3 regions of the Trichococcus sp. TS_SC_9 genome follow, and region 1 is predicted to be linked to each of the others. Evidence: predicted binding sites of a transcription regulator. Region 1 holds the regulator's gene; each other region holds the start of a gene.
The links. Region 1 encodes Rex, which represses fermentation and respiration genes when NADH is low (regulators of the CRP and FNR family bind a similar motif). Its sites were predicted from a motif close to TTGTGAANTANTTCACAA; they were not measured.
Positions count from the first base shown of each region.

Region 2: the regulator Rex is predicted to act here: its motif matches at 1,718-1,735, upstream of trhO (oxygen-dependent tRNA uridine(34) hydroxylase TrhO).
Region 3: the regulator Rex is predicted to act here: its motif matches at 1,076-1,093, upstream of AC0J5I_RS07455 (DUF3427 domain-containing protein).

Region 1 is NZ_CM149591.1:492,959-496,100, forward strand. Features, by position in the region: gene AC0J5I_RS02205 (CPBP family intramembrane glutamic endopeptidase) at 80-757, shown strand; gene AC0J5I_RS02210 (DUF4305 domain-containing protein) at 799-1,005, shown strand; gene AC0J5I_RS02215 (redox-sensing transcriptional repressor Rex) at 1,105-1,737, opposite strand; gene AC0J5I_RS02220 (ABC-F family ATP-binding cassette domain-containing protein) at 2,086-3,142, shown strand, end outside.
Region 2 is NZ_CM149591.1:2,325,642-2,328,783, forward strand. Features, by position in the region: gene AC0J5I_RS11280 (transglycosylase domain-containing protein) at 1-555, opposite strand, end outside; gene trhO (oxygen-dependent tRNA uridine(34) hydroxylase TrhO) at 700-1,680, opposite strand; gene AC0J5I_RS11290 (diacylglycerol/lipid kinase family protein) at 1,854-2,750, shown strand; gene AC0J5I_RS11295 (M3 family oligoendopeptidase) at 2,807-3,142, opposite strand, start outside.
Region 3 is NZ_CM149591.1:1,533,704-1,536,845, forward strand. Features, by position in the region: gene AC0J5I_RS07450 (aldo/keto reductase) at 90-908, opposite strand; gene AC0J5I_RS07455 (DUF3427 domain-containing protein) at 1,107-3,142, shown strand, end outside.

The DNA.
Region 1 (3,142 bases):
ATTCTATTTTTGAGCGCTACTGTGCTATACTATTTATCAAGCGCAAAAACGTCAGTTCTCTCAGAAAGGTACTATTAATATGAATAAAAAAATACGTTCAAGGTTAACGTTAGCCATACAGATCATCCTCATCTATCTCGCTTCTCAGTTTCTGCCGGTCTTGATTCTTTTGTTCATTCCGGAGGCAGATCGCATTGCGGCCGCCATGAATCTCTCGCTATTCTTTGCTTTCCTAGGGACTGTCCTTATGGTAGCATGGAATAGCAGAAAAAAATGGACACCACAAAACAGTCTTACGGATCAACCGGCTGCCCCAATCGGAAAAACGCTCACGAACGGACTCTTCGGTTTCATGGGAGCTGTCCTGATTCAGATCGTCGCGATGAATGTGGAGTATCTTTTGTTCAAGATGCCAGTCGTTTCCGAAAATACGGAAGTGTTGCTGGACTTGACAAACCGCTACCCGTTCTTTATTTTCAACATCATCATCTTTGCACCTGTGATGGAGGAATTTGTATTCCGTAAAGCGATTGTCACCCATCTGGTTGACGGGATCGGGATAGTCGGCGCGGCCACTATCAGCGCTTTGCTTTTTGCGATTGCACATAATGATGGGCACTATTTAGTTTACGGCTCTCTGGGTCTTTGGTTTTCTTTCCTTTATTACCGGACAAGAAACATAGCGACTCCGATGATTGCCCATGCGTTGATGAATGCCGTGTCCGCCTTGCCGATTCTGTCCCAACTCATTTCGTAAGACTCGTGGAGCACGCTATTTAGGAAGAAGAAAGGAATAACATGACTTTAAAAAATCTATTAATTCAAATAATCATTCGATTCGTTTTCGCCGTCCTCTTCATCTGGCTGGCAGTCGATGCTGTGAATACTGCAGGCTGGGGATTCATGGCCATCGTCAGCGTGCTGTTCGCAACAAGTGATGTTGTGAAAGGCGTACGCATGTTCAATGCCTACTTGAAAATCAAAGACAGCATGGATAAAAATTAGGAAAAGCTGAACGGGTTCGTTCAGCTCTAAAAAAAAAAGAAGGATGAGGCAGCCTCATCCTTCTTTTTGCGTTCTCTTCTACTCGGCTATCGACTTTGCTCAGCCGATGTCATTGTCCAAGAAATAGATCAATGTTTGCAATTCATTCGTCAAGTCCACATTCTGAACGCGGACATTGTCCGGAACGGAAAGACGGATTGGGGTAAAGTTCATGATGCCGCGAACGCCCGCTTCAGTCAATCGGTTAGTGGCATCCTGCGCCACTTCCTGGGGAACGGTCAAAATGGCTACATCAATCTGCTGGATGCGCAATTGCTCAACCATATCCGTCATCGGATAAACCGGCACACCGCTAAGGATTTTGCCGACGATGCCTTCATTGACATCAAATGCGGCACTGATGCGGACGTTATTGCTTACATGGAAGTTGTAGTTCAACAAGGCATGTCCCAAATTACCCACACCTATCAGAGCCACGTTCGTCAAACGGTCCTGATTCAATGTTTTGCTGAAGAAATCCAACAAATACTCGACATCATAGCCGTATCCTCTTTTGCCTAGTGCGCCAAAATATGAAAAATCCCTACGGATAGTAGCACTGTCCACTTTTACTGCTTCACTCAATTCAGTGGATGAAACACGTTTTTTACCAGCGTTATGCAAAAAGCGCAAGTAGCGGTGGTAAATCGGCAACCTCCTTGCCGTAGCTTTTGGAATATCATTCGTCGACATTATTTTCTCCTCTTCTTTCCTCGTTCATTTAGTACCTCATATTGTTTGTCCGAATGCACAAACTTTAAAAAGTATGTTCACATACTTAGGCTTTCATTTCATATTGACTATTATAGCATCTGATTGTGAAAAATCTACTAATTTGTTCGAAACCGGACTTGATTGTGAAGCCTTTTTTGAACAATATGTGAAATACAATACTAATTGTAAACGGGGTCATTAATAAATTTCACATGCACAAATACGTGAATATAGCAATAACTCTGCTTGTCCCTATCGAATCAGTGCTTGCTGTGATAAAATGGAAAGGATAAATGTGAGTATTTATTTAGAAAGAGGACACTACATATGATTTTACTACAAGGACAAAATTTGGCGCGCCTTTTTGGGGCGAGCGTCTTATTCGATAATATTCAAATTACCGTCCAGGACCATTCGCGCATTGCGCTCGTCGGCCGAAACGGAGCAGGAAAATCAACCCTGCTGAAGATTTTGGCAGGCATCGAAGCAACGGATGCCGGTTCTGTTTCCAAGAGCAAGGAAGTTACAATCGGCTATTTGGATCAGCATAGCGCGGTCGATTCCTCCAATACGATTTGGCAAGAAATGTTGACCATTTTTGCCCCCCTTATCCGATTAAGCAAAGAGGCTGAGCAAGCCGCTTTCGCGTTGGGGGATCCGGACCTGCTCGAAGACGAGGAGGCGTATCAAAAAGCTTTGGAACGCTATGACCATCTTCAGCATACCCTGCATGAAAAGAATGCATACGGCTACGAATCTGAAATCCGTTCGGTGTTGCACGGATTCCAGTTCTACGAAGAAGATTATGATCGCCCAATCTCCCAATTGTCAGGCGGCCAGAAAACAAGGCTCGCTTTGGCCAAAATCCTGCTTGAGAAGAACGATCTGCTCATTTTGGATGAGCCCACCAACCATCTGGACATCGACACGCTGGCTTGGCTGGAAAATTATCTGATGGGTTACAATGGCTCGCTTTTGATTGTTTCCCATGACCGCTATTTCCTGGACAAAGTCGCCACTGAAGTCTACGAAATCAGCCGCCACAAGATCCAGCACTACAAAGGGAACTATTCTTACTATCTGACCGAAAAAGCCGCCCGCCTGGAACAGGAATTGAAGGCTTACGAGAAGCAACAAGATGAAATCTCCAAATTGGAGGATTACGTCGCCCGTAACCTGGCGCGCGCCTCCACGACCAAGATGGCGCAAAGCCGCCGCAAACGTCTGGAAAAAATGGACCGGATGGACAAACCGAAAGGCGATGAACGTTCCGCCCGCTTCTCCTTCGAGATCGCAAAAGAGAGCGGAAACGTCGTCTTGACCCTTGAAGACGGCGCAGTCGGCTATGCCGATACGGTCTTGGCTGACCCAATCAACCTTGATA
Region 2 (3,142 bases), 1.3 Mb from region 1:
TGCGATGAGCGCTTCTTTGATAATCGGAGAGATGCTTTCCGATCCAATAGTGGTCCTGACCAAGTCGGTGCGTATTTCTGAAATGGCTTCGGTGTTTGCGTAGTACATAGTCGAAACAAGTTCAACATTACCGATGTCTTCCGCCATGCTTTCGTATGTTGGGGCAGTCTCTTTTGAAATCAAATTGGCAAAGTACCCCAATCCGACGCCACCGCCAAATATGCCCAACAGGAGGCCCAATAGTATGATTCCGGTTAAAATGTTCCGGATAACACCAAAAAAAACATTGAAACCGAAAGCTCCTTTTGAAAGAAGAGGCTTCATGTTTGTTTCCGTGTCCAGTTTGCGTTTCATTCTCCGAAAAGTTACTTTGCTTTGATCCATACGTTTGTGGGTCTTTTGCTCCCAAAGCAAGGCTTTTTCCTTTGTTTTTGCAGCATTTTCTTTTGTGAAAATCCGCTGGAGGCTGCCATTTATCGATTGCCCAAGACGTTTAAAAAATTCCCCGGTCTTTTTCAGCCATTTTTCCGCTTTATTTCCATCTGGATTGTTCATATATTCCCTCTTTCCTTTTCAGGTGGTCACTTATTAGTATAACAAAAAAGCTTTGCCCTGACTATTACATAGCGTGAACAATCACTAAGTCCGAGGAAACCAAAAAATCAGCAAGGAATAGTCTCCTGGCTGATTCCATTGCTGTTATGCTGTTGTTGCGGTTGAACTCTCTAATGTCTCTCCGATGGCGGCCAAACGCTCTGCCACGTCAGACTCCGTCAATTGATTGCGCTGCACATAATAATTCGGCTGGTGAACGCGGCATTCATGCGAGCAGCTGCGCAAATACTTGTGTTCATTCTCCTCGGAACACAGCATTCTGCGGTTGCAACTTGGATTGGCGCAATTCGCGTAGCGTTCGCATGGCGTACCGTCGAACCAGTCTTTTCCGACTACGACATGTTCGACGCGATTGATATCGACACCGATACGCTCATCAAATACATACATTTTTCCATCCCATAGCTCCCCTTTGACCGTTTCGTCTTTTCCGTAGGTAGCGATGCCGCCGTGCAGTTGGCCGACATCTTTAAAACCTTCTTTGACGAGCCATCCTGAGAATTTTTCGCAGCGGATGCCGCCGGTGCAATAGGTTACGACGCGTTTTTCCATAAATTTTTCTTTGTTGTCGCGAATCCATTGCGGCAATTCACGGAAGTTTGCGATATCCGGACGGACAGCCCCGCGGAAGTGGCCGAGATCAAACTCGTAGTCGTTGCGGGCATCGATCACGACTGTGTTTTCGTCAAGGATTGCATCGCGAAACGCTTCCGGAGATAAATATGCGCCAGTCATTTCATTTGGATCAAGGTCGTCTCCGCCAAGGTGCAACGATACGATTTCCTGACGAGGGCGGACAAACATCTTTTTGAAAGCATGGCCGTCCGTCTCGTCAATTTTGTATGTGATGTCGTTGAATCGGAAATCTGCATTCATGTGCGCGATGTACGCTTGCGTCTGATCAATGGTCCCGGAAACGGTCCCGTTGATGCCTTCTGGTGCGACCAAAATTCTTCCTTTTAAGCCGATCTCTTTGCAGAATTCTAGATGTTCTTGCGCGAATGTTTCTGCATCCTCTATCGGTGTATATTTATAATAGAGTAGGACACGATAATCTTTTGTCATACTGCTCCCCCTAATTCAATGTGGTTTACTTCGAACGTTATGAAATTATACACATTTTGTAAGCGGAAAGCCAAGAATATGCTCAGTGACGAAAAAAGAGCGTCACGCTTTATTGGGGAGGCGTTGCATGCTAAACTTACGGTGGACGTTTAAAGAAAGCGAGGGAAAATAAGATGGGCATTTGTACACTGATCGTAAATCCGTCGTCCGGCGGCGAACAAGCTACTGGCTACTTGGACTTGATGCGGACGCAGTTGAGCGAAATGTTTGAAGAGGTCACCGTCAAAGACACCGAAAAACAGGGAGATGCCGAAGCGTTTGCGTATGAAGCGGCAACCCACGGCCATGACGCAGTTTTCTGCATGGGTGGCGATGGAACAGTCAATGAAACCATCAATGGGTTGGCGGCTGCCGGAAAAACCGTGTCTTTCGGGTTTGTTCCATTAGGCACCGTCAATGACCTTGCAAGAGCGATTGGTATCCCTTTGGAACCGGAACAGGCTATCGCAATGTTGGACAATGCAGCCTTGGTAGATCTGGACATCGGCAAGATCAATGATCGCTATTTTGTTTCTAATGTCGCTGCTGGCGCGATCCCCGAGGCTGTCGAAGGGGTCAGCGCAGAAGAAAAAACAAAGTATGGTCCGCTGGCTTATTTCATAGAAGGAGGAAAAGCATTAGCGAAACAGACCATGCATCGTTTCCGCATTACAGTGGATGGAGAGACTTTTACACAGGAATCGCCACTCATTCTGATTTCTCTGACGAATTCTATCGCCAGCTTCGAAAGTTTCATGCCACAAGCAAAAGTCGATGACGGCAAAATCAGAATGGTCGTTTTCAAGGAGTTTAACCTGCTGGATTCGGTGAAATTATTGCCGAAGCTCATCAGAGGCGAAATCAAAAATTCGGATTCTGTCATCTACAAATCCTTCAAACAGGCCACTATCGCTCTTGAAGATGGCGATAGTTTGATCACCAATGTCGACGGTGACAAAGGCCCTTCATTTCCGCTAGAAATCGAGATACTGCCTTCCTTCATCAAAGTTTACGGGCCGGCAGCCATTTGAATAAAAATAAATCCCCACGACCGATGTTATTCGGGTCGTAGGGATTTATTTTGCCTTCAGATATAGTTTTCAGTCAAACGCATGAATTCTTCCACGTCTCCCGCCATGATCTCCAAACCTTGGTTCCAGAACTCCGGTTGCGTGATATCGGCACCCAGATGCTTCATCACCAGGTCTTCCGTCGTCATAGATCCGGTATCCCGCAGCAGCGAAATATAGGTTTCTTCAAAATTTCCAGTCTGCTTCAGCGATTGTGCGTAAATCCCCAGACTGAACAGGAAGCCAAACGTGTAAGGAAAATTGTAGAATGGCACATCATCAATGAAGAAGTGTAGTTTGCTCGCCCAGAATAGGGGGTGATAGTCACTCAAAGTTTCTTGGTAAGCCTCCTT
Region 3 (3,142 bases), 1.0 Mb from region 1:
TATTTTTCGTAAAAATTATCACCTGTAAAAATAGAAAAAACCTTAAAATGGGTATGAACGCCCACTTTAAGGATTTTTTTGTTGAGTATTTAGTTTGCGCGGACATCCTTCATTGCATCCAAAATCGCCACATCTTCCGGTGAAATGGTGAAATCAAGCTGTGCATTTTCGATGATGCGGGCCTCATGCGTAGACTTCGGCAAAGGCAAAGTATCCTTTTCCAAACAGTAACGGATGGATAACTGCGCCGGCGTTACATCGTATTTTTCAGCCATTTGCTTGATTTCCGCGCTATCCAGAATCGCACCGGTAGCTAAAGGTGAATAAGCTTCAACCACGATTTTGTGCGTTTTGCAGAAAGTCAGCAGGTCTTTTTGGTCGCGGCCGATGTAGAAAGGAATCTGGTTCGCCATCGGGATGATGTCGCAGTTGTCCAGGATCGCTTGCAAGTCTTTGATGGAGAAGTTCGAAACCCCGATTGCGCGGATCCGGCCTTCGTCATAGAGCTGTTCCATGGCTTTCCAGACTTGGATGTTGCCTTCGGTGCAGTCTTTGCCGATCTCGTCCCATGGCCATGGTGCATGGATTAAGTAAAGGTCCAAGTAATCCAGACCAAGATTGGTCATAGTTTCTTCGAAGTGTTGCAGCGCGCCGTCGAAATCCTTGATTTGCGCAGGCAATTTGCTGGTCACGAACACTTCTTCGCGCGCAATACCGAAATCGCGGATCGCTTTTCCCACATTTTCTTCGTTGTGATAGGCATGTGCCGTATCGATGTGCGTATAGCCGTTCTTCAAAGCCATCGTCACCGCCGCATGGGCTTCTTCGTTGGGGATTTGCCATGTCCCGAAACCGATAGAGGGAATCGTCACACCGTTGTAAAAAGTGAATACGTCTTTATTTGTCATTAAATAACCTCCTGATATGATAACGTTTACTATTATTCAGTTTAGAGTAGTTGAGGGCAGATGTAAAAGAATACACCTCGCAATCCAAAAAACGATATAAATCAGATATGCGTAAATAGAATAATTATTGCGACATGATCTAGTAAAATATTATCGGTATGATAAACTGGTGAGTAAAGACACAAGTGAGGTGGAGCCATGTATTCGTTGATTACCAACAGCAAAAAAGGGACCTTGTTGGATGAATTAGTCCAATCGTTGGAAACGTGCCAACGCTTTTACCTGAACGTGGCCTTCATCAACTTTTCCGGACTGCAATTGTTGCTGGATCCGATCCGAAAAGCGGCAGAGAATGGTGCGTCCGGAAAAATATTGACCGGGACTTACCTGAACTTTACGGAACCGTATGCGTTGACCCGATTAAAAGCATTCCAGCATATCGATACCCGCATCTTTGTCGCCACTAAACAAACCGGATTTCACCCAAAAGCCTACATTTTTGAATATACTAATTACTACAAAATCATCGTCGGCTCTTCCAACATTACCCAAAGCGCCTTGAAAAGCAACATCGAATGGAATCTTCAGATCATCACCAAGGACGGCGATGAGGACGAGCAATTCATTTCGGAAATTATGGAAGCCTACAACCTGATTTGGGAAAGCAGCGAAATATTGGATGATGCCTTCATCAATGATTACGCAAGTTTCTTGATGGATCGCAAAAAAGATCTTGTTGTCCAAGAGTCTTATCCTATGGTTTTCCAATTCACGCGCGGACCGTCGATCAAACCAAATATGATGCAGGAATTAGCGATAGAAAAGCTGATGCGGCTGCGGGAAAAGCACCAGGAGAAGGCGTTAGTGGTGGCTGCCACTGGAACCGGTAAAACGTTCCTAGCTGCTTTTGATGTGAAACAGGCAAAACCAGAGCGGCTTTTATTTCTGGTGCATCGAGAAGACATCCTGCATAGTGCGATGTCTTCCTTCAAAAAAATCATCAATCTGAAGGATAAATCGACCGGGATTTTATCCGGAACATCCAAAGAGCATCAGTCTGATTATTTGTTTGCGACGATCCAAAGCATGAAGAATATTTATGCAGAATATGATCCGGGGCACTTCGACTATATCATCGTGGATGAGGCGCATCATGCGACCAGTCCGAGATATATGGAGGTTCTCGAGCATTTTAATCCCAAATTCCTGTTAGGGATGACTGCGACTCCGGAGCGGACGGATGGCGGTAACATCTTTGACCTGTTCGATAACAATGTACCGGTTGAAATCCGGTTGCGCGAGGCTTTGGAATACGATTTGTTGGTGCCGTTCCACTATTTTGGCATCACCGATGAATCGGGTGTCGATTTAAAGGATTCGGAAAATCTGACGCCTGATCAAATTGCAAAGCGCCTCAGTGTTCATCGAAGGGTAGATTTTATCATCGAAAAAATGAACTACTATGGGCATGATGGCTTGAAACGAAAAGCGTTAGGCTTCTGTATGACGATTGCGCATGCAGAATTTATGGCGGAGGAATTCAATAAACGGGGTATCCCAAGCATCGCCTTATCCGGTGGCGATAAAGTATCCAGAAGAGAAGCCTACACGAAGTTACTGGAAGCGGAAGATTCTGATCTGGAAGTGATCTTCACCGTGGACATTTTCAATGAAGGAATCGATATTCCCGGCGTCAATCTGGTCATGATGCTGCGGCCGACCCAATCTTCCATTGTGTTCACACAACAATTGGGACGTGGCTTGCGCAAAAAAGACAACAAGGAATTCCTGACGGTCTTGGATTTCATCGGCAATTACAGCAAAAGCTTCCTGATCGCGATCGCTCTGAACGGGCGCCGCTTTTACGACAAGGACAGCGTCAAGACGTCAGTGAAACGCAATTTCTCGGATTTGCCGGGAGCGACCCATATCCAGTTGGACGAAATCAGCAAACAACAGATTCTGGAGCAAATTGATTTTGAGAACTTTTCTACTCTGGCCTATTTAAAGAATACGTACAATGAATTCAAAAACTTGAATAACGGAAGAATTCCTTGGCTATTGCAGGATTATTTAAAAGTCGATGCCGCACCAGACCCGGTTAAATTCTTCTCCAGATCGGGTAAATTTAAAGCGAAGAACTACATCGAATTTTTGGATAAAGTCGAGCCGAATAATGAACTAGTGATGGAATTGCAAGGTAATCCTTTATTCATGGCCATGTTGACTGATTT